3 regions of the Streptomyces hebeiensis genome follow, and region 2 is predicted to be linked to each of the others. Evidence: riboswitches for the same ligand, from Rfam matches in the RefSeq annotation. Region 2 holds a riboswitch; each other region holds the start of a gene.

Region 1 (7,582 bases), 1.2 Mb from region 2:
CGCGGGAGAGCCGCTTCAACAACAAGGCGGACGCCACCGGCCTGGCCCCCGCCTTCGCCACCCCGTCCGCGACCTCTCTGTCGGTGGAGACCACCACCACGGGCCGGCCCGGCGGCTCCGCCCGTACGAGCTGCCGGATCAGCTCGTCCGCCGTCACCCCCGGCTTGGAGAACAGCACCCGTACCCCGCGCGGTGGTGCCAGCAACACCGGCGCGGCCAGCTCCGCGCCGTCGAAGACACAGGTCATCTCGGCGCCCGTCTGCGCCGCCAGCATCGCGAGACCGCCCAGCAGCCGCAACCGCTGCTTCTCCAACGGCATCGTCGGATAACCGGTCTTGGTGACGTTGTAGCCGTCCACCACCAGATGCGCCTGCGGCAGCGCGAGCAACTGGTCGAGCAGCGCGGGGTCGGTCTCGGACAGCGCGCGGGCCGCCACGTCCTTCGGGGACATCCGGCCCGGTTCCACCGCGTCCACCAGATCGGCCGGGCGGACGGCGGCGGGCGGCAGCGCCAGTTCCCGCCGCAGCCCCTGGGCCGAATCCAGCAGGGTGTCCAGCAGCAACCGCAGCCGCATGTCCTCGACGGAACGCCCCTCGCGCGCGGCCCTGCGGCTCGCCTCGACCGCCGACTCCGCCTCCCCGAGCCGCGCCTTGGCCCGGCGGGTCTCGCTCTCCGCGGCCGACACCTGCGCGGCGGCCTCGGCCCTGACCGCCTCGGTCTCCGCGGCGAGGCGGCGCAGCGCGGCCTCGCCGCGCCGCACGTCGCTCTGGGCGCTGCGCAGCTTGCGGTGCAGTGACTCGGCCTCCTTGCGGACGCTCTCCAGCTCCGCCCGGAGCCGGTCCGACTCGCTCTTCGCCCGCTCCCTGGCCCCGGCCAGCTCGGCCCGCAGCCGGTCCAGCTCGCGCCGGGTCTCCTCGTCGGCCCGCTCGGCGTCGGCCCGCTGGGCCTCCTCGCCCGCGGCGGCCACCAACTTCACCCATCCGGGGGGCCTGAGAACGTAGGCGGCCGCGGCCACGTCGACCGGATCGGCGGCGGCCGGCGGCGAACCGGCCTCCAGGGCGGCCGTCAGCTCCGGCTGGGCCACGCCCAGCCGCTCACCGATCCGCTGCCGGAACAGCGGGTCGCTCTCCAGGGCGGCGGCCATCGCGTTCCCCGCGAACTTCGCCCGTCGGCTCGGGGTGAAGCGGGCGTACTGCCGCAACTGCACCGGGAGTTCGGTGACGGTCAGCCCGCCGAAGGCGTCCGAGACCAGCGCCACGACCCGGCGCCGTACCCCGTCCGGGAGCGGGCGGTCGAGCTCCTCCACGGCGTCGCCGCCGGCCGCGTCGGCCGGCTCAGCACCGCTCGAGGACTGCTCCACGATCCGTCACCCCATCTACCCCTTTCGGGCGGCTCCCTCAGGAACCCGATCCCGGCCTGTCCACCAGCTCGATCTGATCCACCGCGTTGCACCAACGGCAGCGCACCGACTCGATGGTCTCACTGACCACCTCGCGCTCCTCGACCTTCGGTTCTCCCGCCAGGTCCAGATGGACGTACTCCACGGCCCTGGAGGACCGGGTCACGTCGAACCTCGTGAGATTGCCGCACAGCGTGCAGCGCCACCGGGTGGTGGCTGTCGGCTGGGGAACCGTCGTCATCGTCTGCCGCCCTCTTTCCCTCGTCCTTGATGCGGTTGCCCCGCGGTGCGCCGTTGAACTGCGGATGAATCTCCTTCCGCAACCCTACGGCCTCACGGGTACCCGACGGGAGCGGCGAGGCACTCTGTGCCACTGACTCCCGATACGCCATGCTCTGTCCCGTGATGACGCGGCGAACGGCATGAGGTGGCGGTCGGACATGGAGCGGCGGGGGCGGGACGGGGCGGCCGGAACGCCGGTGATCACGTACGGGCTGATCGTCCTGTGCTGCCTGGCCTTCCTGTTCAGCCCCGGTTCCGGGCTCGATCCCGGGTACGGGGAGGGTGACGCGCTCCTCGCCGCACAGAGCGCCTATTTCGAACGGTGGGGGGTCGTTCCGAACCAGCTGACGAACCTCTCGTCGCACACGTCGCACGCCCTGCACACCCTGCTGGCGCCGCTGACCGCGCTCTTCGTACACGGCAGCTGGCTGCATCTGCTCGGAAACATGCTGTTCCTGTACGTTTTCGGCGCGATGACGGAGGAACGGCTCGGCCGGACGCGCTTCACGCTCTTCTATCTCGCCACCGGCTATGTCGCGCTGGTCGGCTACGCGGCGGCGAACGCCGCCTCCGACCAGACGCTGGTGGGCGCGTCGGGGTCGATCTCCGGGGTGCTGGGCGCCTTCCTCCACCTCTTCCCCCGGGCCCGGGTGACCAGCGTCTTCCCGTTCCTGCTGTTCCTGCCGCTGCGCTTCCCCGCCTGGCTCGTGCTGATCTTCTGGTTCGTGCTCCAGTGGCTGGCGGCCCGTGGCGCGGGATCCGGCCCCGGGGTGGCCTACCTCGCCCATCTGGTGGGCTTCGTGGTGGGGTTCCTGTACGCGTGGGCACTCCGCCGGCGTACGGATAGAGTGAAAAGCCCTACCGCGGCCACCGAGGGAGAACACCAGCCGTGATCACCGCGATCGTGCTCATCAAGACCAGCGTGGACCGGATCCCCGAGATCGCGGAGTCGATCGCCGCGCTGGACAGCGTCAGCGAGGTCTTCTCGGTGACCGGTACGTACGACCTGATCGCGATGGTCCGGGTCGCACGCCACGACGATCTGGCCGAGGTGATCCCGGGCCGGATCAGCAAGATCCAGGGCGTGGAGGCGACGGACACGCACGTGGCGTTCCGTACGTACTCGCAGCACGACCTGGAGGCGGCGTTCGCGATCGGCCTCGACGCGTAGCGCCTCCCGGCGGGGGCCGCGGAACGTCGGGTTCCGGCGTCCGGCGCGACGGGCCGGCCCCGCGTACGCGAGCCCACCGGCCCCCGCCTCGGGAGCCGGTGCGACAGGGCCGTGCGGGACGGCCCGTACTCCATCGCCCGCGTCACGCGACGGCCGTGGTCTCCCGGTCGGGAACGCAGCGGCCGTCCTCCGTCCGATAGTTCCACCGGGCGCCCTCGCTCACCAGTTCCCGCACCGCCCGCACGAACCTCTCCACGTGCTCGTCCGGGGTGCCGGCACCGAAGCTGACGCGGATCGCGTTGAGCGACCGCTCACCGGGGCCGGCCTCCGGGGCGCCGCACTCCCCCGGCTCCTGGGGGCCGCTGCCGAGCAGGGTCCGCAGCAGCGGATGCGCGCAGAAGAGGCCGTCCCGCACCCCGATGCCGTACTCGGCGGAGAGCGCGGCGGCGAAGTGCGAGCTGTTCCAGCCCTCCACCACGAACGACAGGACGCCCACGCGCGGCGCGTCGTCACCGAACAGCGAGAGCACCCGCACCTCGGGCACCTCGGCCAGCCCCTCCCGCACCCGGCGGATCAGCCGCCGCTCCCGTGCGGCGAGGGCGTCGAAGCCCGCCTCGGTGAGCGCCGTGCAGGCGGAGGCGATCGCGTAGGCCCCGATGACATTGGGCGAACCGGCCTCGTGGCGGGCCGCCGTCGTGTGCCAGTCGACGTCCACCCCACCGTCGGCACGCCGTGCCACCCGACGGCTGGCGCCGCCGCCCGCGAGGTAGGGCTCCCCGGCCCGGAGCCAGTCCGCGCGCCCGGCGAGCACACCGGAACCGAACGGCGCGTACAGCTTGTGCCCGGAGAAGGCCACCCAGTCGACGTCGAGCCCGGTGATGTCCACGGCGTGGTGCGGCGCGAGCTGCGCGGCGTCCAGCACGATACGGGCCCCCCGCGCATGCGCGGCGGCGGCGAGTTCCCGTACGGGCCACAGCTCACCCGTCACGTTGGACGCCCCGGTCACACAGACCAGCGCCGGCCCCCGCCCCGCACGGACGTCGAGCGCGCGCTCCAGCGTGGAGACGGCCTCGGCCGGGGAACGGGGGGCGTTCAGATACGTCACCTGGGCGTCGCGCCACGGCAGCAGCGAGGCGTGGTGCTCGGTCTCGAAGACGAACACCTGGCAGTCGGCGGGCGCCACGGCGGCCAGCAGGTTGAGCGAGTCGGTGGTGGAGCGGGTGAAGACGACCTGGTCGTCGGGGCGGCAGCCGAGGAACTCGGCGACGGTGCGGCGGCTGTTCTCGAACAGGTCGGTGGACAGCTGCGAGAGGTACCCGGCGCCGCGGTGGACACTGCCGTAGTACGGGGCGTAGGCGGCGACGTCGTCCCAGACGCGCTGGAGGGCGGGCGCGCTGGCGGCGTAGTCGAGGGCGGCGTACGTGACCTCGCCACCGGTGACGAGCGGCACGGTGACGTCGCGGCCGAGCACGGGGAGCGGCTCCGCGGTGGCGGCGGCGGTGAGGGTGTCGGCGGTGTTCGGGCATGCGGACATGGCGGTATCTCCCGGTGGCACAAGTCGGAACGGCTTCAAGAGCCCACGCGGACGCGGCGGAGGGACACACGGCGCCGAACGGCGTGGGGGTGGGAAAGGGCGGTGGCGCCCTAGCGCATTCGCTTGCTCACGAGACTGCTCCCTTGAGGACCAGGACCCCATGGGTTGCAGGGGTCCGCGCTTGCCGCGGACCTCGCTGCCCACGGCCTGGTCTTCACCCGGGGCACCCCGCCACGGACGGAGGGTTGCCGGACAGCGGGCCGGGGCCGTAGTCGCTGTCACTCATGACCTGGAGCGAGAGTATGGCACAGGGGGCGGCGGGACTGAACGGGTGTCCGCGATTCGGGACGCGGGGTGGTGCGCGCGGGTGACGCCTGCGGCGGGCTGCTCCCCCACCCGCCCCTTCCCACCACCGGGGCGGGGACCCGGACCACCGTTACGGGGGCTCCGCCCCCGAGCCCCCTGGCGCCGGCTGCGCGGCGCGGGGCGGGCCGAGGCCCCGGCCCCGGGCCCACGACCGGGCACGGCACCGTCCCCGCCGGAGGCGACTACGCGTGGCTCGCCCTCACCCAGGCCTCCAGCACCCGCCCCGCCGCCCCCGAGTCGATCGACTCCGCCGCCCGCGCGATCCCCGCCGACAGCTGGAGCTCCAGCGAGTCGCCCGTCGGGTCCAGCGCGACCAGCGCCGCCGCCGCGTTCAGCAGAACCGCGTCGCGGACCGGGCCCTGTTCGCCGGCCAGGAGGCGGCGGGCCACGTTCGCGTTGTACGCCGCGTCCGCGCCGCGCAGGGCGTCGACCGGGACCAGGTCCAGGCCCACCTGGCGCGGATCGAAGGGCTCCTCGGAGGCCTTGCCGTCCCGTACCACCCACACCCGCGACGTCGCCGTCGTCGTCAGCTCGTCCAGGCCGTCGTCGCCGCGGAAGACCAGCGCGGTCGAGCCCCGCTCCGCGAGCACGCCCGCGACGATCGGGGCCATCCGCGCGTCCGCGACCCCCGTCGCCTGCGCGCGGACCCGCGCCGGGTTGGTCAGCGGGCCCAGGAAGTTGAAGGTCGTCCGGATGCCCAGTTCCTTGCGGGCGGGAGCCACGTGCCGCAGGGCGGGGTGGAACTTGACGGCGAAGCAGAAGGTGATGCCCGCCTCCTGGGCCACCTCCGCGACCCGCCGGGGGGACAGTTCCAGGTTGACGCCGAGCTGTTCGAGGACGTCGGACGCCCCGCTCGCCGAGGACGCGGCGCGGTTGCCGTGCTTGACGACCTTCGCGCCGGTGCCCGCCACCACGATGGAGGACATGGTCGAGATGTTGACCGTCTTGGCGCCGTCCCCGCCCGTGCCGACGATGTCCACGCTGCGGCCCGGTACGTCGATCAGGTTGGCGTGCGCGTACATGGCGCGGACGAGACCGTTGATCTCCGCGACGGTCTCGCCCTTGGCCCGCAGGGCCACCGCGAAGCCGGCGATCTGCGCGTCGGTGGCCTCGCCGCTCATGATGCGGTCCATCGCCCAGGCGGTGGCGTCCGCGCTCAGGTCCGTGCCGGCGAGCAGCGCGTCCAGGATGCCGGGCCAGGAGTACGCCGCCACGGTGTCGCCTCCGGCGGGGGTAACAGCGCTCATGCTCGCTCCTGGGTTACTGGGATGAGGTGACGGGGGTGGATCCGTGATCCGGCCACGGGGCCCCGTACGGCCTGTGACGACCGGCCGGCGGGGACTGCCGTAAGCCTATCGGCGCGTACCCCCGGTACCCGACCCGTTGCCCGTACTGCGGACAGCCCGTGTCTCGGCGGACGGGCGAACCGCGCGGCCGGGGACCGCCCGCCACGGCCGAGGGCCCCGGCCGGTCCCCTCTCGGGAGACCGGGCCGGGGCCCTCGGTGGTGGCGACGTGTGGTGACCGCGCGGCCGGGGCCGACCGCGCGGTCGGGGATCAGTGGTGGCCGTGGCCGCTGGTGATCTCCTTGTACTCCTCGGCGGTCGGCTTCGGGATCTGGTTCCCCTCGCCGTAGTAGCCCTTGCTCAGCTTCGCGCGGAGCTTCTCGGAGCGCTTGACCTTGCGCCGTACGCCGTTCTCGTCGACCTCTGGGCCGATCTCGGCGGGCGTGTACTGCTCGTGCGCGGTCAGCTTGTGCAGGTCCGCCTGGTCGAGCGGGGCGTGCACCTCGACGAACTCACCGTGCGGCAGCCGCTTGATGACGCCGGACTCGCGTCCGTGCAGCACCTTCTCGGCGTCGCGGCGCTGGAGGCCCAGGCAGATCCGCTTGGTGATGATGAAGGCGATGACCGGTCCCACGAAGAAGGCGATCCGGACGAACCAGGTGATCGCGTTGATCGACAGGTGGAAGTGGGTCGCCCAGAGGTCGTTACCGCCACCGACGAGCAGCACGAAGTACCAGGTCAGCCAGGCCACGCCGAACGCGGTACGGGTCGGCGCGTTGCGCGGGCGGTCCAGCAGGTGGTGCTCGCGCTTGTCACCGGTGACCCAGGACTCGATGAACGGGTAGACCGCGATCGCGACCAGGACCAGCGGGAAGATCATCAGCGGCACGAACACGCCGAGCACCAGCGTGTGGCCCGCGAAGTTGATCTCCCAGCCGGGCATCACCCGGATCAGGCCCTCGGAGAAGCCCATGTACCAGTCGGGCTGGGCGCCGGTGGAGACCTGGTCGGGCCGGTACGGGCCGAGCGCCCAGATCGGGTTGATCGAGGCGATGGCCGCGACGATCGTGATCAGACCGAAGACCAGGAAGAAGAAGCCTCCGGCCTTGGCCATGTAGACCGGCAGCAGCGGCATGCCCACGACGTTGCTGTTCGTCCGGCCCGGACCCGCGAACTGGGTGTGCTTGTGGTAGAAGACCAGGATCAGGTGGGCCACGACCAGACCGAGCATGATGCCCGGCAGCAGCAGGATGTGGATCGAGTAGAACCGGGCCACGAAGTCCCCGCCCGGGAACTCGCCGCCGAACAGGAACATCGACAGGTAGGTGCCGACGACCGGCATCGACAGGACCGCGCCCTGCATGAAGCGGACACCGGTGCCGGAGAGCAGGTCGTCCGGGAGCGAGTAACCGGTGAAGCCGGTGAACATGCCGAGGACGAGCAGCAGGAAGCCGAAGACCCAGTTGACCTCACGGGGCTTGCGGAACGCACCCGTGAAGAACACCCGCATCATGTGGACGAGCATGGCCGCGACGAAGATCAGGG
Region 2 (7,582 bases):
GCCCGCTGCCACCGGGGCCGGGCCGACGTCGCCGTTCACCGGTCGCACGGAGGGAACGGGCGGTGCCCCACGCGAGGGGCGTACGGCGCGGGCGGGGCGGCGTACCGGTCGCGCGGGGGCGGTCAGGACGGCGAGGCAGCCGACGACGAGGGCGACTCCGGCCCAGCCCAGCGCGGGCAGGCGCTCCCCGACGACCACGACGGCGAGGACGGCGGCGACGGCGGGTTCCAGGAGCGACAGCGTCGTCGCGGTGGTCGCGGTCACCCGCGCCAGCCCCCAGCCGAACAGGACGTATCCCGCGAACATGGGCACCAGGGCCATGTACGCGCCGACGGCGGCATGGGACCAGGACGCCAGCAGCGGTGCGCCGGTGACCACCAGGACCGGCAGGAGCAGCAGGCCGCCCAGCCCGAAGACCGCGCCCATCGCGGCGCGGGACGCCGTACCCCCGCTGATGAGACGGTGCGCCGCCCAGGAGTAGACGGCGTAGGTGACACCGGCGACCAGGCCGAGGCCCACCCCGAGGACGGTCCTCGCGCCGGACCCGGACCCGGCCCCCGCGCCCGGGTGCGCCCGGGCGGCCTCGGCGGCGCACAGCAGGACGACGCCGAGCAGGCCGAGCCCGGCACCGGCGGCCCAACGGGCCGTCAGCCGACGGCGGTCCACGAGGCGTTCGACCAGCGCGGCGGCGGGCGGGGCGGCGCCGATCGACACGACCGTCCCCACCGCGACCCCGGCCAGCCGCATGGAGGTGTAGAACGCGAGGGGGTAGACCGCCACCGCCACCGCGCCGAGCAGGACGAGGCCGCGCCGCGCGCGCAGGGCGGCCCGGTCCCGCGTGATCGGCCGGGCGGCGGTGACGGCCTGGAGCAGTCCGCCCAGCCCCATCGCCACGGCCCCGATCGCGAGCGGGCCGACGGCCGGGGCGAAGGTGGCCGCGGTTCCGGTGGTGCCCCACAGCACCGAGGCCGCGAGCACGCACGCGGCGCCCGCTCCGCCGCCGCGCGACGGGTGCGGGCCCGTCCCCGCCCCGGTCACCGGGTCCCGGCCCAGGCGTCCACCACGGAGGCGGCCAGCGCCCGCGCCCGCCGCAGGCGGGCCCCGTCCCCCTCGAGACCGGCCCGTGCCACCGCGCCTTCCAGCAGGAACGACAGGTGCTCCGCGATCGCGTCGCTCTCGCTGCGCCGGTCGGGCCGCAGGCCGCGCAGGTGGCCGGCGAGCAGTTCCTCGACCTCTTCCTTGTGGCGGCGCACCGCGTCCCGCCCCGGGTCGCCGGCCGGCAGTTCGGCGGCCGCGTTGAGCAGCCCGCAGCCCCGGAAGCCGTGCTCGTACGCGAGCGCCGCGTGGTCGGAGTACGCGTCGAAGACGGCGAGCACCCTCGCGCGGGGGCCGTCGGCCCGTTCCAGCCGTCGCCGGTACAGTCCCAGCCACTCCTCGTGCCTGGCCTCGAGGTAGGCCCTGACGAGTTCGGCCTTCGAGGAGAAGTTGTTGTAGAGGCTCATCTTCGCGACGCCGGCCTCGGCGGTGATCGTGTCGATCCCCGTGGCCGTCACCCCGTCCGCGTAGAAACGGCGCGCCGCGGCGGCGAGCAGCCGCGCACGCGCGCCGCCCCGCCGGGTCGGCCGCGCGGGTGCCGCACCGGTCTCCGTCATGCCCCTCCTGTCCCGTGCGTTCGTCCTGACCCGTACGTCCGTGTACGGCCCTCCGCCTCCGCGCCATACTAGGTAGACCGGTCTGTCCCGACAACCTCGCTGTTCCCTGACGGCACGGTCCCGGGGGCGGAAGCGCCGCGCCGGACGCACGCCCCGTCGGGCGCCGACGCCTCCCTTGACGGTCTCGCGGAGCGCGATCAGACTGTTGTGGACGGTCACGATTGTCAGCGCCCGCCGCGCAGGAGTTTTCTGCTCGTGCGGGTCATCGGCCCCGGCCCGCTGACGGGCAACCCTTCCACCGCGACGGGGTGCCCCGGGTGACGACCAGGCCCCGCCGGAGTGGCGGGACAAGCTCGGTCTCGCGTCCCGCGAGCCCCCGACGGTGGGACCGGTGAGATGCCCAGGAGTGCCGGCGCGAGAGCGGACGCGCCACGGTGTCACCGGCGCTCCCGCGTGCCCCGTTCCCTCCTTCTGACGCGGCGTCTGCACATCGACCTGCTGCGCGTCAGCAGCGCCTGCGTTTCCGCCCGTTAGGGACGTCCCCGGCCACACGTCCGCGAAGGACCGGTGGCCGCCGGGCCACCGATCAGCCACTGCCCACGGGGCCCGCTTCGGCCTGCCCGCCCCCTTAGGGGTCCTTTCACTATGCCCGTCCGCCCACCGGTGCCGCCGTTTGTCACCGGGGTCCCTCCACCACCTCTTGGAGAGCCATGCCCCCGACCACCGCGCCCAGGACCACCACGCACCCGCGCAAGCCGGCCCCGCCCTGTCCGCACACGACACCCTCCGCCCGCCCCACTCCCGCCTCCGTCCCCTTCCGCAGCCGGATCGGGGACGACCGGGCCGGCGGGTTCTACCCGGCGCCGCGCCGCTACCACCTGTATCTCTCGGCCGGCTGTCCGCGCTCGCTGCGCGTCGCGCTCACCCTCGGCCTGCTCGGGCTCGGGGACGCGGTCACCACCACGGTCCTCACGCTGCCCGCCGAGGCCGACGCCCCCGGTCCGCTCGCCGGGCTGCGCCGGGCGTACGAGGCCACCCGGCACCGCTACGACGGTCCGCTGACCGTGCCCGCGCTGTGCGACCGGTGGAGCGGACGCGTCGTCAGCAACCACACCCCCGACATCCTGCGCGACCTCGTCGACCAGGTCGGCGACCGCGTCGGCCGGGCCGCGGACCTGCGTCCCCCCGCCCTCCTGACGGAGATCGAGGCCGTCCGTGCGCTGCTCGACGAGGACGTCACGCGGGCGGCCCAGCGGGCGTGCGCGGCGGCGGCGCGACCGGGCCGGGACGAGGCCCGCCGGACACTGCTCGCGGCGCTGGACCTGCTCGAGGCACGGCTGACGCGGGGACCGTACGCGGCGGGCGGCCACCTCACGGCCGCGGACGTGGACGTCTGGGTGGCGCTGGTGCACCTCGACGGCGTGCAGCGGCTCCACCTGGACGCCGGAACCGCACAGGACATCGGCCGGTACGAGCGGCTGTGGGCCTACGTACGACGGCTGTACGGCCACCCGGCCTTCCAGGCCGCCTTCCGCCCGGACGACATGGCCCGTCTGCACCGCCGCACCTGCGACGCCCCGCTGTCGTCGGGCGCGGCTGTGACGCTGCCGGGGATCCTCGGCCCGGTCTGACCCTTGGAGGCCGGCCCGCTCAGAGCCGGCCCGCCGCCACGATCCGGCGCAGGAAGCGCCGCGTCCGCTCGTGCCGCGGTTCACCGAAGACCCGTGCCGGCGTGCCTCGTTCCAGTACCACGCCGCCGTCCAGGAAGCACACCTGATCGGCGATCTCCCGGGCGAAGCCCATCTCGTGGGTGGCCAGCACCATCGTCATGCCGTCCTCCTTGAGGTCCCGTACGACCGAGAGCACCTCACCGACCAGTTCGGGATCGAGCGCCGCGGTGATCTCGTCCAGGAGCAGCAGCCGGGGCCGTACGGCCAGGGCCCGGACGATCGCCGCCCGCTGCTGCTGTCCGCCGCTGAGCCGGTCGGGGTACTCCCCCGACCGGTCGCCGAGGCCGAGACGTGCCAGCAGTTCCCGCGCCCGGTCCTCGGCCTCCGCGCGCGGGAGGCCGAGCACGCGGCGCGGCGCGAGAGTGGCGTTCTCCAGCACCGTCATGTGCGGGAAGAGGTTGTACGACTGGAACACCACGCCGATACGGCGGCGCACCGCGTCCGGATCGACCCCTGGGGCGGTGATCTCCTCGCCGTCCAGGAAGATCGCGCCGTCGTCGACCTCCTCCAGCAGGTTGGCACAGCGCAGCAAGGTCGACTTGCCCGAGCCGGACGCGCCGATCAGCGCCGTCACGGTGTGCGGGGGCACGTCGAGCGAGACGTCCCGCAGGACGACCCGGCCGCCGCCGTCGGCTCCGCCGGCCCCGCCACCGCGGCCGGCCCGGCGGCCCGGGCGGGTGCCGCCGAAGGTCTTGCGTACCGACTCCAGGCGCAGCACCGGATCCTGATCGCCCGTCATACCGTTCCTCCCTGTGCGCGCCGGCGCTCCGTGCGAGTCGTGACCCAGTCGGTGAAGCGGGTCATCGGGATGGTCAGCGCGACGAAGACGAGGCCCGCCACCACGTACGGCGTGTAGTTGAAGTGTTTCCCGGCGATGATCTGTGCCGCGTACACGGCGTCGACCGCACCGGCGATCGAGACGAGGCCGGTGTCCTTCTGGAGCGAGACCAGGTCGTTGAGGAGCGGTGGAATCACCCGCCGTACGGCCTGCGGCAGCACCACGTACCGCAGGGTCCTGGCACGGGAGAGCCCCAGCGAGCGGGCCGCCGCCCGCTGGGAGGGGTGCACGGACTCGATACCGGCCCGGAACACCTCGGCGACGTAGGCGGAGTACGTCAGCACGAGGGCCGTCCCGCCGAGCAGCACCGGGTCGGTGGTGACGCCTTGGAGCCGCAGCGCCGGCACGCCGAAGACCACCATCAGCAGGCAGATGATCAGCGGCAGTCCGCGGAAGAAGTCGGTGTAGGCGACGGCCAGCGCCCGCAGGGGGAAGAAGACCGGGCCGCGCAGGGTGCGGGCGACGGCCAGCAACAGTCCGAGCACCAGGACGCACAGGCCGCACACCGCCAGCAGGCGCAGGTTGAGCAGCAGCCCTTCCAGGACCTTGGGCAGCGCCATCCGGGCGTACTCGGCGCTCAGGAACGTCTCCCGGGTGCGCTGCCAGCCGGGCGAGCCGGTGACGAGGATGACGAGGACGAGGCCCGTCACCAGGGTGGAGAGGGCGGCGATCGCCGTGGCGCGGCGGGCCCGGGCGCGCTTGTACCGTTCGCGCTCGATCCGGCGCGCCGAGGGCGTGTACGGGTCCTCGTCGGCGTGTCGGTCCGGCCGGTCGCCTCGCCCGACGCGCCGCCCGACGCCGCTTCCGCCGTCCCTCGCCGGGTCCTGCCGGCCGTTCCGGCCGTCGTCCCGTCCGTTGTCCCGTCCGTCGTCCCGTCCGTCGTCCTTTCCCAGCGGGAACACGTTCGGTGACGTCATGTCAGCACCGGGACGTCCACGGCGTCGGACAGCCAGCGTTTTTCCAGGGCGGCCAGTGTGCCGTCGGCGCGGAGTCCGTCGACGGCCCGGGTGACACAGGGCGTGAGGGCACTGCCCTTGTCGAGGACGAGTCCGAACTGTTCCTTCTGTCCGGTGGTGGTGGCGAACTGTCCTACGACCGTCGCCTCCGGGACCTCGGCCGAGGTGATGAAGAACGCGGTCGGCAGGTCGACCACGATCGCGTCGACCTGGCCGCCGCGCAGCGCGGACTTGGCGTAGTCGTTCTTCTGGAACACGGCGGGCCGCTCGCCCGGCCGGATGGTTTCGTCGATCACATCGAGGCTGGTGGTACCGACCTGGGCACCGAGCTTGGCATCCCGCAGTTCCGCCGTGCTCTTCGCCGTGGCGTACCGGGACTTCTTCAGGGCGACGACGGCCTGGCGCACGTCGTAGTAACCGGAGGAGAAATCGACGGCCCGCTTGCGCGCGTCGCTGATGGAGATCTGGTTGATGTCAAAGTCGAACGTTTTGTCACCTGGCGCGAAGGAGTTGTTGAACGGCACGGTCTGCCAGACGACTTGTTCCTTTCCGTAACCGAGTTCCTCGGCCACGGCATGGGCGACGGCGGATTCGAATCCCTTTCCGCTCGCCGGATCGTCGTCCTGGAACCAGGGCGCGTAGGCGGGCTTGTCCGTCCCGACCGTCAGCTTCCCCGGTGCCTCGGTGGGCAGTTCACCCAGGGCGCACGCCGTCGAGGACGTGCTGTCCGCGGACGGCGTCGGTTCCTGCGGGGCGCACGCGGTGGCGGCCATGGCGAGGGCGAGCAGCGCGGGAAGGAGCCCGCGAGCGGTGATCAGGCGCATGGCGGGAGAGTGGCACCGGGCGGGGGCGGCTGTCGAGATCACCGGCATTGCGGTCGCATGAAATCCGCCGCCCCCGCGGAGCGGCGGCGATGTCCCGGGACGACGCCGTGGCCCGGCCGTGGCGTTCAGCACCAGGCCGACGAGCAGGACGGCGGACAGGTAGGTGCACAGCAGCGTCTGCTTGGAGTCGGCGACCGCGCTGGCGGAACCGAGCTCACGGCCAGGCCTTGCGCTGGGCGGCCGACAGGGACGGCGTGATCGCCAGGGACAGCGCGGCGATGACGATGCCGGGGAGCGACCGGTCGACGTCACCGCGGCCGGTGTGGGGACGGCCCGCGGCCCGTCCCCGGCGCTCACCGCCCCGACCGCGCCCGCCGCCGCTGTCGTTCCCACCATCCACGCGATGCCGGTCACCGCCGCGAGCATGCCTGAGACACGCATACCGACCCCTTTCTCTCCCGGGTGTCCCGCCACCGGCCGGACACCCGCAACCGAACCCCGCCCAGGGCGTGTTACGGAACACGCCCTGGGTCTGTCGGTGGTAGTGGTCACCCGGTCCCGAAACGTTGACGTGTACGTGCGCCCCGGTGGAGGGGTGCCGGGCGGTCAGCCGACGGTCCGTCCCGCCGCGCGCCGGGCGGCGGCCTTGCCCGCCGGCTCCTCCGGCAGCTTGAGCAGGAACGTCAGCAGGAAGGCCACCAGGTACAGGGCCAGGAAGAGCAGGGTGACGCCGCCGGCGCCGACGAGCGGGAGGAAGAGGCTGGCGATCGCCGGGCCGACGAAGGCGGCACCGCCCGCGCCCAGGTTGAGCAGGGCCATGGCGCCGCCCTTGTTCTCCGGTGCCATGGACGGGATGAGCGCCGAGATGGGCACGAACCCGGCCAGGGTCGCCCCGTAGAGCATGCCGGCCACCACGGCGGCCCAGTAGTGATCGGGCCCCAGCCAGACCGGCACGAAATAGAGCGTCGTGACGCTGATCGCGCAGCCGAGCGCGCCGAATCCGGCGATGGTGGGCCGCCAGCCGATGCGGTCGGAGAGGGCGCCGAAGATGAGGTTGAAGAAGATGTTGGTGCCGTAGATGATCGCGAGCAGCTGGAGCCACTTGTCCGTGCCGAATCCGACGTCGTCGGAGAAGATGCGCGGCAGATACACCAGCATCCCGAACTCGGGCGCTGTGTTGATGATCCGGACCAGGCAGCCGACGAGGACGCGGGGGTGCGTCCAGATGATGGAGACGGATTCGCGCAGGCTCTGGCCGGTGGTGACCTCGGGCGGCGCCAGTCGGTCGCCGCCCGGCCTGTTGCGCGCGCCGACCAGGGCGAGCGCGCCACCGACGAGGATGAGGACGAGCGCCGACCACAGCGTGCCCAGCCGGCCGACGGCGGGGATCGTCAGGGACGACCAGAGCGAACCGAGGGTGGGCAGGCCGCCGGTGAAGGCGAAGTAGAACCAGCCGACCGCGGTGCCCAGCCTGGCCGTCGGCGCCGTGTTGGTGATCCATACGAGGAAGCCGAAGGCGAAGAGGGGGTAGCCGAACCCCCGGATGCCGTAGAAGAGCGTCATCAGGGGGAAGTTCTCCGTG
Region 3 (7,582 bases), 3.6 Mb from region 2:
CGGCGTGGCCGTCTGGAGCCCCTGCTCGAAGCGGACGTCGTCGTCGTTCACGTACACGTTCACGAACCGGCGCAGCTTGCCCTGGTCGTCGAGGACGCGCGCGGCGATGCCGGGGTGGTCCTTCTCCAGGGACTGGATGACATCGGCGAGGGTCGCGCCCTGCGCGGAGACCTCGGCCTGGCCGCCGGTGTACGTGCGGAGGATGGTGGGGATACGGACGTTGACGCTCATGGGAAGCCTTTCGTGAGGAGGAGGGGCGGCGGCGGGAGGCGAGCCGGACGCGGTGGCGGGAGGCGAGCCGGACGCGAGCGACCCGGGGGGCGGGCTCGCCGCCGGACCGCCGGGACGGGCAGGGCCGCCGAACAGCCCCGGGCGAGCACGGCCGCCGACGGACGACGGCCGTGGACGGACGACGGCCGTGGACGGACGACGGCCGTCGCGGTCAGCCGGCCAGACCGGCGGCGCGGAACGCGTCGAGGTCCGGCCGGATCGTCGCCGTCGGCCCCGTCGTCTCCGCCACGGCGTCCAGCGTCTTCAGCCCGTCGCCCGTGTTGAGGACCACGGTCGTCAGCGCCGGGTCGAGGACACCGGCCTCGATCAGCTTCTTGGTCACGCCGACGGTCACGCCGCCCGCGGTCTCCGCGAAGATGCCCTCGGTCCGCGCCAGCAGCTTGATCGCGGCCACGATCTGCTCGTCGTCCACGTCCTCGACGGCGCCGCCGGTACGCCGGGCGATGTCCAGCACGTACGGACCGTCGGCCGGGTTGCCGATGGCCAGGGACTTGGCGATGGTGTCCGGCTTCTGCGGCCGTACGACGTCGTGCCCGGCCTTGAACGCGGTGGACACCGGCGAGCAGCCCTTCGCCTGGGCACCGAAGATCTTGTAGGGCTTGTCCTCGACCAGACCCAGCTTGATCAGCTCCTGGAGACCCTTGTCGATCTTCGTGAGCTGTGAGCCGGAGGCGATCGGGACGACGATCTGGTCGGGCAGCCGCCAGCCGAGCTGCTCGCAGATCTCGTACGCCAGCGTCTTGGAACCCTCGCCGTAGTACGGCCGGAGGTTGACGTTGACGAAGCCCCATCCCTCGCCCAGCGGGTCGCCGATGAGCTCGGAGCAGAACCGGTTCACATCGTCGTAGTTGCCCTCGATGCCGACCAGCTCACCGCCGTAGACGGCGGCCATGACCACCTTGCCCTGCTCCAGGTCGTGCGGGATGAAGACGCAGGAGCGGAACCCCGCGCGGGCCGCGGCGGCGCCGACGGCCCCGGCGAGGTTCCCGGTGGAGGAGCAGGAGAGCGTGGTGAAGCCGAAGGCGCGGGCAGCCTCGACGGCGATGGCGACGACCCGGTCCTTGAAGGAGTGCGTCGGGTTGCCGGAGTCGTCCTTGATGTGCAGGGAACCGGTGACGCCCAGCTCACGGGCGAGGTTGTCGGCCTTGACGAGCTTGGTGAAGCCGGGGTTGATGCTCGGCTTCGTGGCCACGTCGGCGGGGACGGGCAGCAGCGGGGCGTAGCGCCAGATGTTGTCCGGGCCCTCGGCGATGCGCTTCTTCAGTTCTTCCGGGTCGCCGCCGGGGAGGTCGTACGCCACTTCGAGCGGCCCGAAACACTCGGCGCAGGCGAAAATGGGACCGAGGGGGAACCGCTGGCCGCATTCGCGGCACGAGAGCGCGGCGGCGGGCCCGAGATCGACGGACGCCGGTGTGGAAACGGTGGTGGCGGGGGCGCCGGCGGCGCTGTTGGTGTCGCCGGTGGGGGCGGTCTGCACAGCCATGGAGGCGAGGCCCTTTCTCCTCATCTTCCTCGCGACGTACTTCGCCACGAGCCGGAATTGGCACCTTCCCCACCGTGACCTCGAATGGTCGGCGGGAGGGTTGCCGGGACTTCGACGGGCCGTTCCCTCAGTCCCTCTGGATGAGCGCTATGGCACCGGACCCTGGGTCCGGTGCGTTTGTTCACGTGTTCAAGACTGTAACCGAAGGGGTGGACGGTTGAGATAGCCGTCCGCACCGCGAGATGGATCACGTTTCATGGCAGACGCGCAGGGAGTACCGACCGTGCTGGAAGAGGTGGAGCACTGGCTGACCAGGCGTTCCTGGTCCGTGGCCGAGCGTCCGCTCGACCGGCTGCTGGCGGCGAAGGCCGCCCGGGGCACGACGGTGAGCGTCGTGCTGCCCGCCCTGAACGAGGAGGAGACGGTCGGCGGGATCGTCTCCGTCGTACGGCACGAGCTGATGGAGAGGGCGCCGCTGGTCGACGAGCTGGTGGTGGTCGATTCCGGTTCCACGGACCGTACGTCCGAGGCCGCGGCGGCGGCCGGGGCACGGGTGGTGCACCGGGACGCGATCCTGCCCAGGCTGCCGGCCCTGCCCGGCAAGGGCGAGGTGCTGTGGCGGTCACTGCTGGTGACGAGCGGTGATGTCGTGTGCTTCGTGGACGCCGATCTGCGGCGGTTCTCGGCCGACTTCGTCTCGGGGATCGTGGGACCGCTGCTGACGGACCCCGAGGTGCAGTTCGTGAAGGCGATGTACGACCGGCCGCTGGGCGCGGCGGGCACGGGTGTGGCGGCGGACGCGGGCACGGGCACGGCGGCGGGCGCGGACACGAGCATGGCGGCGGGCTCGGGCTCGGCGGGGGCCGGGGGCGGCGGTCAGGGCGGCCGGGTGACCGAGCTGGTGGCCCGCCCGCTGCTCAACCTGCACTGGCCACGCCTGGCCGGTTTCGTCCAGCCGCTGGGCGGGGAGTACGCGGCGCGGCGCTCGCTGCTGGAGCGGCTGCCCTTCCCTGTCGGGTACGGCGTGGAGCTGGGCCTGCTCGTCGACGCCCTGCACACGGTGGGGCTGGACGCGCTGGCGCAGGTGGACGTGGGGGTGCGGTTCCACCGCCACCAGGACGAACGGGCGCTCGGGCGGATGGCGGCGGCGATCTACCGGACGGCCCAGGTACGGCTCTCGCGCGGGCACCTGGTCCGGCCGGAGCTGACGCAGTTCGAGCGCGGCGGGGACGGGTTCGTACCGCGTACGCACCCGGTGGACACGGAGGAGAGGCCGCCGATGCGGGAGATCGCGGAGTACGCGGCGCGCCGGGCGGCGTGACCGAAAGCGGCGGGACCGGGGTGTCACGGCCGGCAGGACCGGGGCGCGACGACGCCGCGGGCGGCGGTACCGGCGCGGCGGGTCCGGGGGCGGCGGCCCGGACGGCTCACCGATCCGCCGGCTCAGCCCGCCGACGCGTGACCGGTGGCGTGGCCGGCGGGCGGAACGGTCCCGGGTTCACCCGTGCCGGACCACATCCGTACGTTTGAGCGTTTCCTCGACGGGCTAGGTTTCGCGACATGGTCTCCGAGCACGCCGCCCAAGTCCTCGTCGCCTCCAACCGCGGCCCCGTCTCGTACACGTTCGGTGACGACGGCACGCTGACCGCGAAGCGCGGGGGCGGCGGCCTGGTGTCCGGGCTGTCGGCCATCGGGCCCGGTACGGACGCGGTGTGGGTGTGCGCGGCGCTCGGCGACGGCGACCGGGAGGCCGTGCGGCGCACGGACGGCCGGATCGACCCGGCGGAGACGGGCGGCCGGCGGGTGCGCATGCTGGACATCGCGCCCGAGGTGTTCGCCGGGGCCTACAACGGGGTGGCCAACTCCACCCTGTGGTTCGTCCACCACCTGCTGTACCAGACGCCGCTGGAGCCGTCGTTCGGCCCGGAGTTCCGGGCGCAATGGGCGGCGTACGAGACGTACAACCGCGCGTTCGCCGAGGCCCTGGCCGACGAGGCCGGCGAGGGCGCGGCGGTCCTGGTGCAGGACTACCACCTGGCGCTGGTTCCCGGCATGCTCCGCGCGCTGCGCCCCGATCTGCGGATCGGCCACTTCTCGCACACGCCGTGGGCGCCCGTGGACTACTTCCGGATGCTCCCCGACGACGTCGCGCGCCAGCTGCTGCGGGGCATCCTGGGCGCGGACCGCGCGGCGTTCCTGACCCACCGCTGGGCGGAGGCGTTCCGCGCGTGTTGCGAGTCGCTGCTGGGCGGCACGGGCGACACGCGCATCGGAGTGCACGGACTGGGCGCGGACGCCGACTTCCTGCGCGAGCGGGCGCACCGCCCGGACGTGGACGAGCGGCTGGTGGCGCTGCGCAAGGAGATCGGCGGCGGCGACGCGGACACCGCGCCCCGGAAGACGATCGTCCGCGTGGACCGCACGGAGCTGTCCAAGAACATCGTCCGCGGCCTGCACGCCTACCGCCGCCTGCTGACCGACCGCCCGGAGTGGCACGAACGCGTCGTCCACATCGCCTTCGCCTACCCGTCCCGGCAGGACCTGGCCGTCTACCGCGACTACACGGCGGAGGTGAGCCGGGTGGCCCAGCAGATCAACTCCGACTTCGGCACGGACACCTGGCGCCCGGTCATCCTCCACGTCAAGGACGACTTCGCCCGCTCGCTGGCCGCCTACCGCCTGGCGGACGTCGCGCTGGTCAACCCGATCCGGGACGGCATGAACCTGGTCGCCAAGGAGATCCCGGTGGTCTCGGACCACGGCTGCGCGCTGGTGCTGTCGCGGGAGGCGGGCGCGTACGAGGAGCTGGGCGAGGACGCGCTGGTGGTGAACCCGTACGACATCACGGCGACGGCGTCGGCCCTGCACGAGGCGCTGACCATGGGCCCCGACGAGCGCGCGGAACGCACGAAGCGCCTGTCGGGCGCGGCGACGGCACTGCCGCCCCAGAAATGGTTCCTGGACCAGCTGGAACAGCTGCGGGCGCCGCGCGGGGAGTAGCCGCCGGGACGGGCCCGGGCCGCCGCGGGCGGAGCGGGAGACGGGCGGCCGGCGCGGGCAGCATCGAGGTGTCCCGCGCCCTGAGCACACGGTCCAGGATCTCCGCCTTCAGCCCGCACTCGGCGCTGTACGAAGAGCATCAGACCGGCAGTGGCCGGGTCCCCCGCCTTGTCCGCCTCGTCACCGCGCTGCCGCAACCGCTCGCGGCTCTTGCGTAATTCCCCCACCCGCACGTCCACCACAGCCGGACTGTACGGCGCGCCAGTCAGCCCAGACGTCGGCCGATGTGCTCCAGGAAGTCCGCGAGCGCTCCCGGTCCCGGCAGTACCAGGTCCGCGCGGGCCGCCAGTTCGGGCACGTCCGTGCCGCTGCACACCAGCAGTCCGGTGTGGCCCTCCAGGCGCAGCTTCTCCACCGCCGCGTACGCCGGGAGGTCTCCCAGGTCGTCGCCCCCGTACAGCACCGTCTCCGCGCCCACCTCGCGGGCGTACTCCGTCAGCGCCACCCCCTTGTCGATCCCGGGCGGGCGCAGTTCCAGGACCATGCGGCCGGGTTCGACGATGAGGCCGTGGCGGGCGGCGAGTTCGGCCAGGGGGCCGCGCAGGGCGTCGAAGGCGGCCTGGGGGTCGGAGGCGCGGCGGGTGTGGACGGCGACCGCCCGGCCCTTCTCCTCGATCCAGGTGCCGTGCCAGGCGCCGACGCCGTCGAGGAAGCCGGGGAGTTCGGCCCGGACCGCCGCGACCCCCTCGTGTGTCGCGGGCGCCCGGACGGTGCCGGTGACCGCGTCCCAGCGCTCGGCCCCGTAGTGGCCCAGGACGACGAGTCGTTCCAGGCCCGGGACGTCGGCGAAGCCGCCGTAGCGGACCGCCACCTCGGCCGGCCGGCCCGTGATCACCGCTACCGACAGAAGGCGCGGCGCGAGAGCGGCGAGGGCGGCCGTGGCGCGCGGGTGGGCGCGGGCCTGCTCGGGGTCGGGGACGATCTCGGCGAGGGTGCCGTCGAAGTCGAGCGCGACGACCGCCTTGCCCGGCCGGGCAAGCAGCGCGGCCAGGCCGTCGGCGCCGGCGATGGTCGTCGGCCGCGGCAGGGGGTTCGAATGGCTGCCCATAGGTTCGACTTTATCGGTGGAACCGGTTGCGTGGGGCACTGACTGCCCTGGTGGATCCTCTTGGGCCCGCGGCGTGCCGGCCTCGCGCCGGCCGGGTGCCGGCCCTCGCGCCGCCACTGGTGAGACGCCCTCGCGGGACAGGGGTACGTGACATGGCGTACGGGTCACTGGGACGGGGCTCAGCGGCGGGCGCGGCGGGCGGCGCGGACCCTGCGCAGCCTGTTCACCGTCACCGCGTCGTGCTCCAAGGCGCGCGGATCGTCCAGCAGCGCGTTCAACAGCTGGTAGTACCGGGTCGGGGACATACCGAGCTGTTCCCGGATGGCGCGCTCCTTCGCCCCGGGCCCCGGCCATCCGCGCCGCTCGACCGCGAGCACCGCGAGATCCCGCTCGGACAGCCCCGCGCCGCCCGTGCCCCCGGATTCCTCTTCGGGTCCCACCGGCACCGACGTCCCTTCCCCTGCTCCCGCCGCTCCCGCCGCTCGTGTCCCCGTCACGCTACTCCGCCACCTCGGCGGCCGACGCGTCCCTCGCTATCCGCCCCAGCACGTCCGCCGGCCTCCCGCCCGGCTCCACCGCACGGCCGATGTTCTTCTTGATGCTCTCGTTCACGCTCGACCACGACGTCTTGCCGTACGGGAACAGCTCCGAGCTGTCCAGCCCCGACCGGAACTTCTCCAGGTCCGCGTACTTCCGGTTCCCCGCCATCGCCTCGTTCGCGCTGTAGGTGACCGGCAGCTGGTCGTACCGCCCGACGAAGTCCAGCACGTTCTTGTCCTCGTACACGTAGTCCAGGAAGGCGCGGATCTGCTTCCCGTGGCCGTTCTGCCGGAACGCCATCATCCAGTCCGCCGACCCCATGGACGACTTGGCCTTGCCGCGCACGCCCGGCAGCGGCACCGCGCCCACCTCGATACCCCGCTTCCGCGCCGCCTCCAGCAGCGCCGGATGGCCGTTGAGCATGCCCACCTGGCCGTTGCTGAACGCGCTGAACGCCGTCGCCCGGTCCAGCTTCGACGGCGGCACCGGGCCCGTCAGGCCCTCGCCGACGAGCCCCTTCAGCCAGGTGAAGGTCCTGACGTTCTGGGGCGAGTCGATGTTGTACGAGCCGTCCGCCGTCTCCGTGTAGCCGCCCCCGCCGCTCAGCAGCCACATCAGCGTCTCGCTCTGCGCCTCCTCCGTCCCCAGCGGCAGCGCCAGCGGCGTCGTCACCCCGCGCTCGGCCAGCGCCCGCGCGTCCCGTTCGATGTCGTCCCAGGTCTTCGGGGCGCTCAGACCGGCGTCCCGGTAGAGCTTCTTGTTGTAGAAGAGCAGCCGGGTGGAGGCCGCGAAGGGCAGGCCGTACTGGATCCGGTTGACCCGGCCGGCCTCCGAGAGCTGGGAGAGGAAGTTCGCCTGCGTCGGTACGGACATGACCTCGTCCGCGGTGTAGAGCTTGTCCCCTTTCGCGTAGTCGGCGTACGAACTGCCCTGGGCCAGGTCCGGCGCCTTGCCCTCCTCCACCATCTCCGCGATGTCGCTGTCGATGGTCTTCCAGGGCCGGACCCGCACGTCGACCTTGATGTCGGGGTGCTCGGACTCGAAGGCCAGGGCCAGCGCCGACCAGAACTTCTGTGTCGTGGTGTCCGAGTTCGTGCCGTACTCCGCGGCGACGAGCCGGAGCGTGACGCTCCGAGGGGTCCCTGTGCTACCGCAACCGG

The links. Region 2 has a riboswitch for S-adenosylmethionine ahead of ACU6P3_RS03125 (putative leader peptide). Riboswitches for the same ligand answer to the same signal wherever they lie in the genome.
Region 1: it holds a riboswitch for S-adenosylmethionine, as region 2 does, so the genes downstream of both, ACU6P3_RS08205 (aminotransferase class V-fold PLP-dependent enzyme) here and ACU6P3_RS03125 (putative leader peptide) in region 2, are expected to answer to the same signal.
Region 3: it holds a riboswitch for S-adenosylmethionine, as region 2 does, so the genes downstream of both, thrC (threonine synthase) here and ACU6P3_RS03125 (putative leader peptide) in region 2, are expected to answer to the same signal.

The regions. Positions count from the first base shown of each region.
Region 1 covers NZ_CM129812.1:1,902,783-1,910,364, forward strand. Annotated here, with positions in the region: gene ACU6P3_RS08185 (NYN domain-containing protein) at 1-1,360, opposite strand, end outside; gene ACU6P3_RS08190 (hypothetical protein) at 1,398-1,640, opposite strand; gene ACU6P3_RS08195 (rhomboid family intramembrane serine protease) at 1,840-2,574, shown strand; gene ACU6P3_RS08200 (Lrp/AsnC family transcriptional regulator) at 2,571-2,852, shown strand; gene ACU6P3_RS08205 (aminotransferase class V-fold PLP-dependent enzyme) at 2,995-4,386, opposite strand; SAM riboswitch class IV at 4,559-4,676, opposite strand; gene trpD (anthranilate phosphoribosyltransferase) at 4,935-5,999, opposite strand; gene qcrB (cytochrome bc1 complex cytochrome b subunit) at 6,309-7,582, opposite strand, start outside.
Region 2 covers NZ_CM129812.1:743,209-750,790, forward strand. Annotated here, with positions in the region: gene ACU6P3_RS03115 (DMT family transporter) at 1-978, opposite strand, end outside; gene ACU6P3_RS03120 (TetR/AcrR family transcriptional regulator) at 1,035-1,652, opposite strand; SAM riboswitch class IV at 1,866-2,012, shown strand; gene ACU6P3_RS03125 (putative leader peptide) at 2,049-2,186, shown strand; gene ACU6P3_RS03130 (glutathione S-transferase C-terminal domain-containing protein) at 2,363-3,283, shown strand; gene ACU6P3_RS03135 (amino acid ABC transporter ATP-binding protein) at 3,303-4,121, opposite strand; gene ACU6P3_RS03140 (amino acid ABC transporter permease) at 4,118-5,137, opposite strand; gene ACU6P3_RS03145 (ABC transporter substrate-binding protein) at 5,134-6,000, opposite strand; partial or broken gene ACU6P3_RS03150 (cation transporter) at 6,112-6,337, opposite strand; gene ACU6P3_RS03155 (MFS transporter) at 6,607-7,582, opposite strand, start outside.
Region 3 covers NZ_CM129812.1:4,366,036-4,373,617, reverse strand. Annotated here, with positions in the region: gene ACU6P3_RS18865 (ubiquitin-like small modifier protein 1) at 1-231, opposite strand, end outside; gene thrC (threonine synthase) at 443-1,774, opposite strand; SAM riboswitch class I at 1,792-1,921, opposite strand; gene ACU6P3_RS18855 (glucosyl-3-phosphoglycerate synthase) at 2,058-3,095, shown strand; gene ACU6P3_RS18850 (alpha,alpha-trehalose-phosphate synthase (UDP-forming)) at 3,335-4,774, shown strand; gene otsB (trehalose-phosphatase) at 5,040-5,882, opposite strand; gene ACU6P3_RS18840 (DUF3263 domain-containing protein) at 6,062-6,322, opposite strand; gene ACU6P3_RS18835 (ABC transporter substrate-binding protein) at 6,381-7,582, opposite strand, start outside.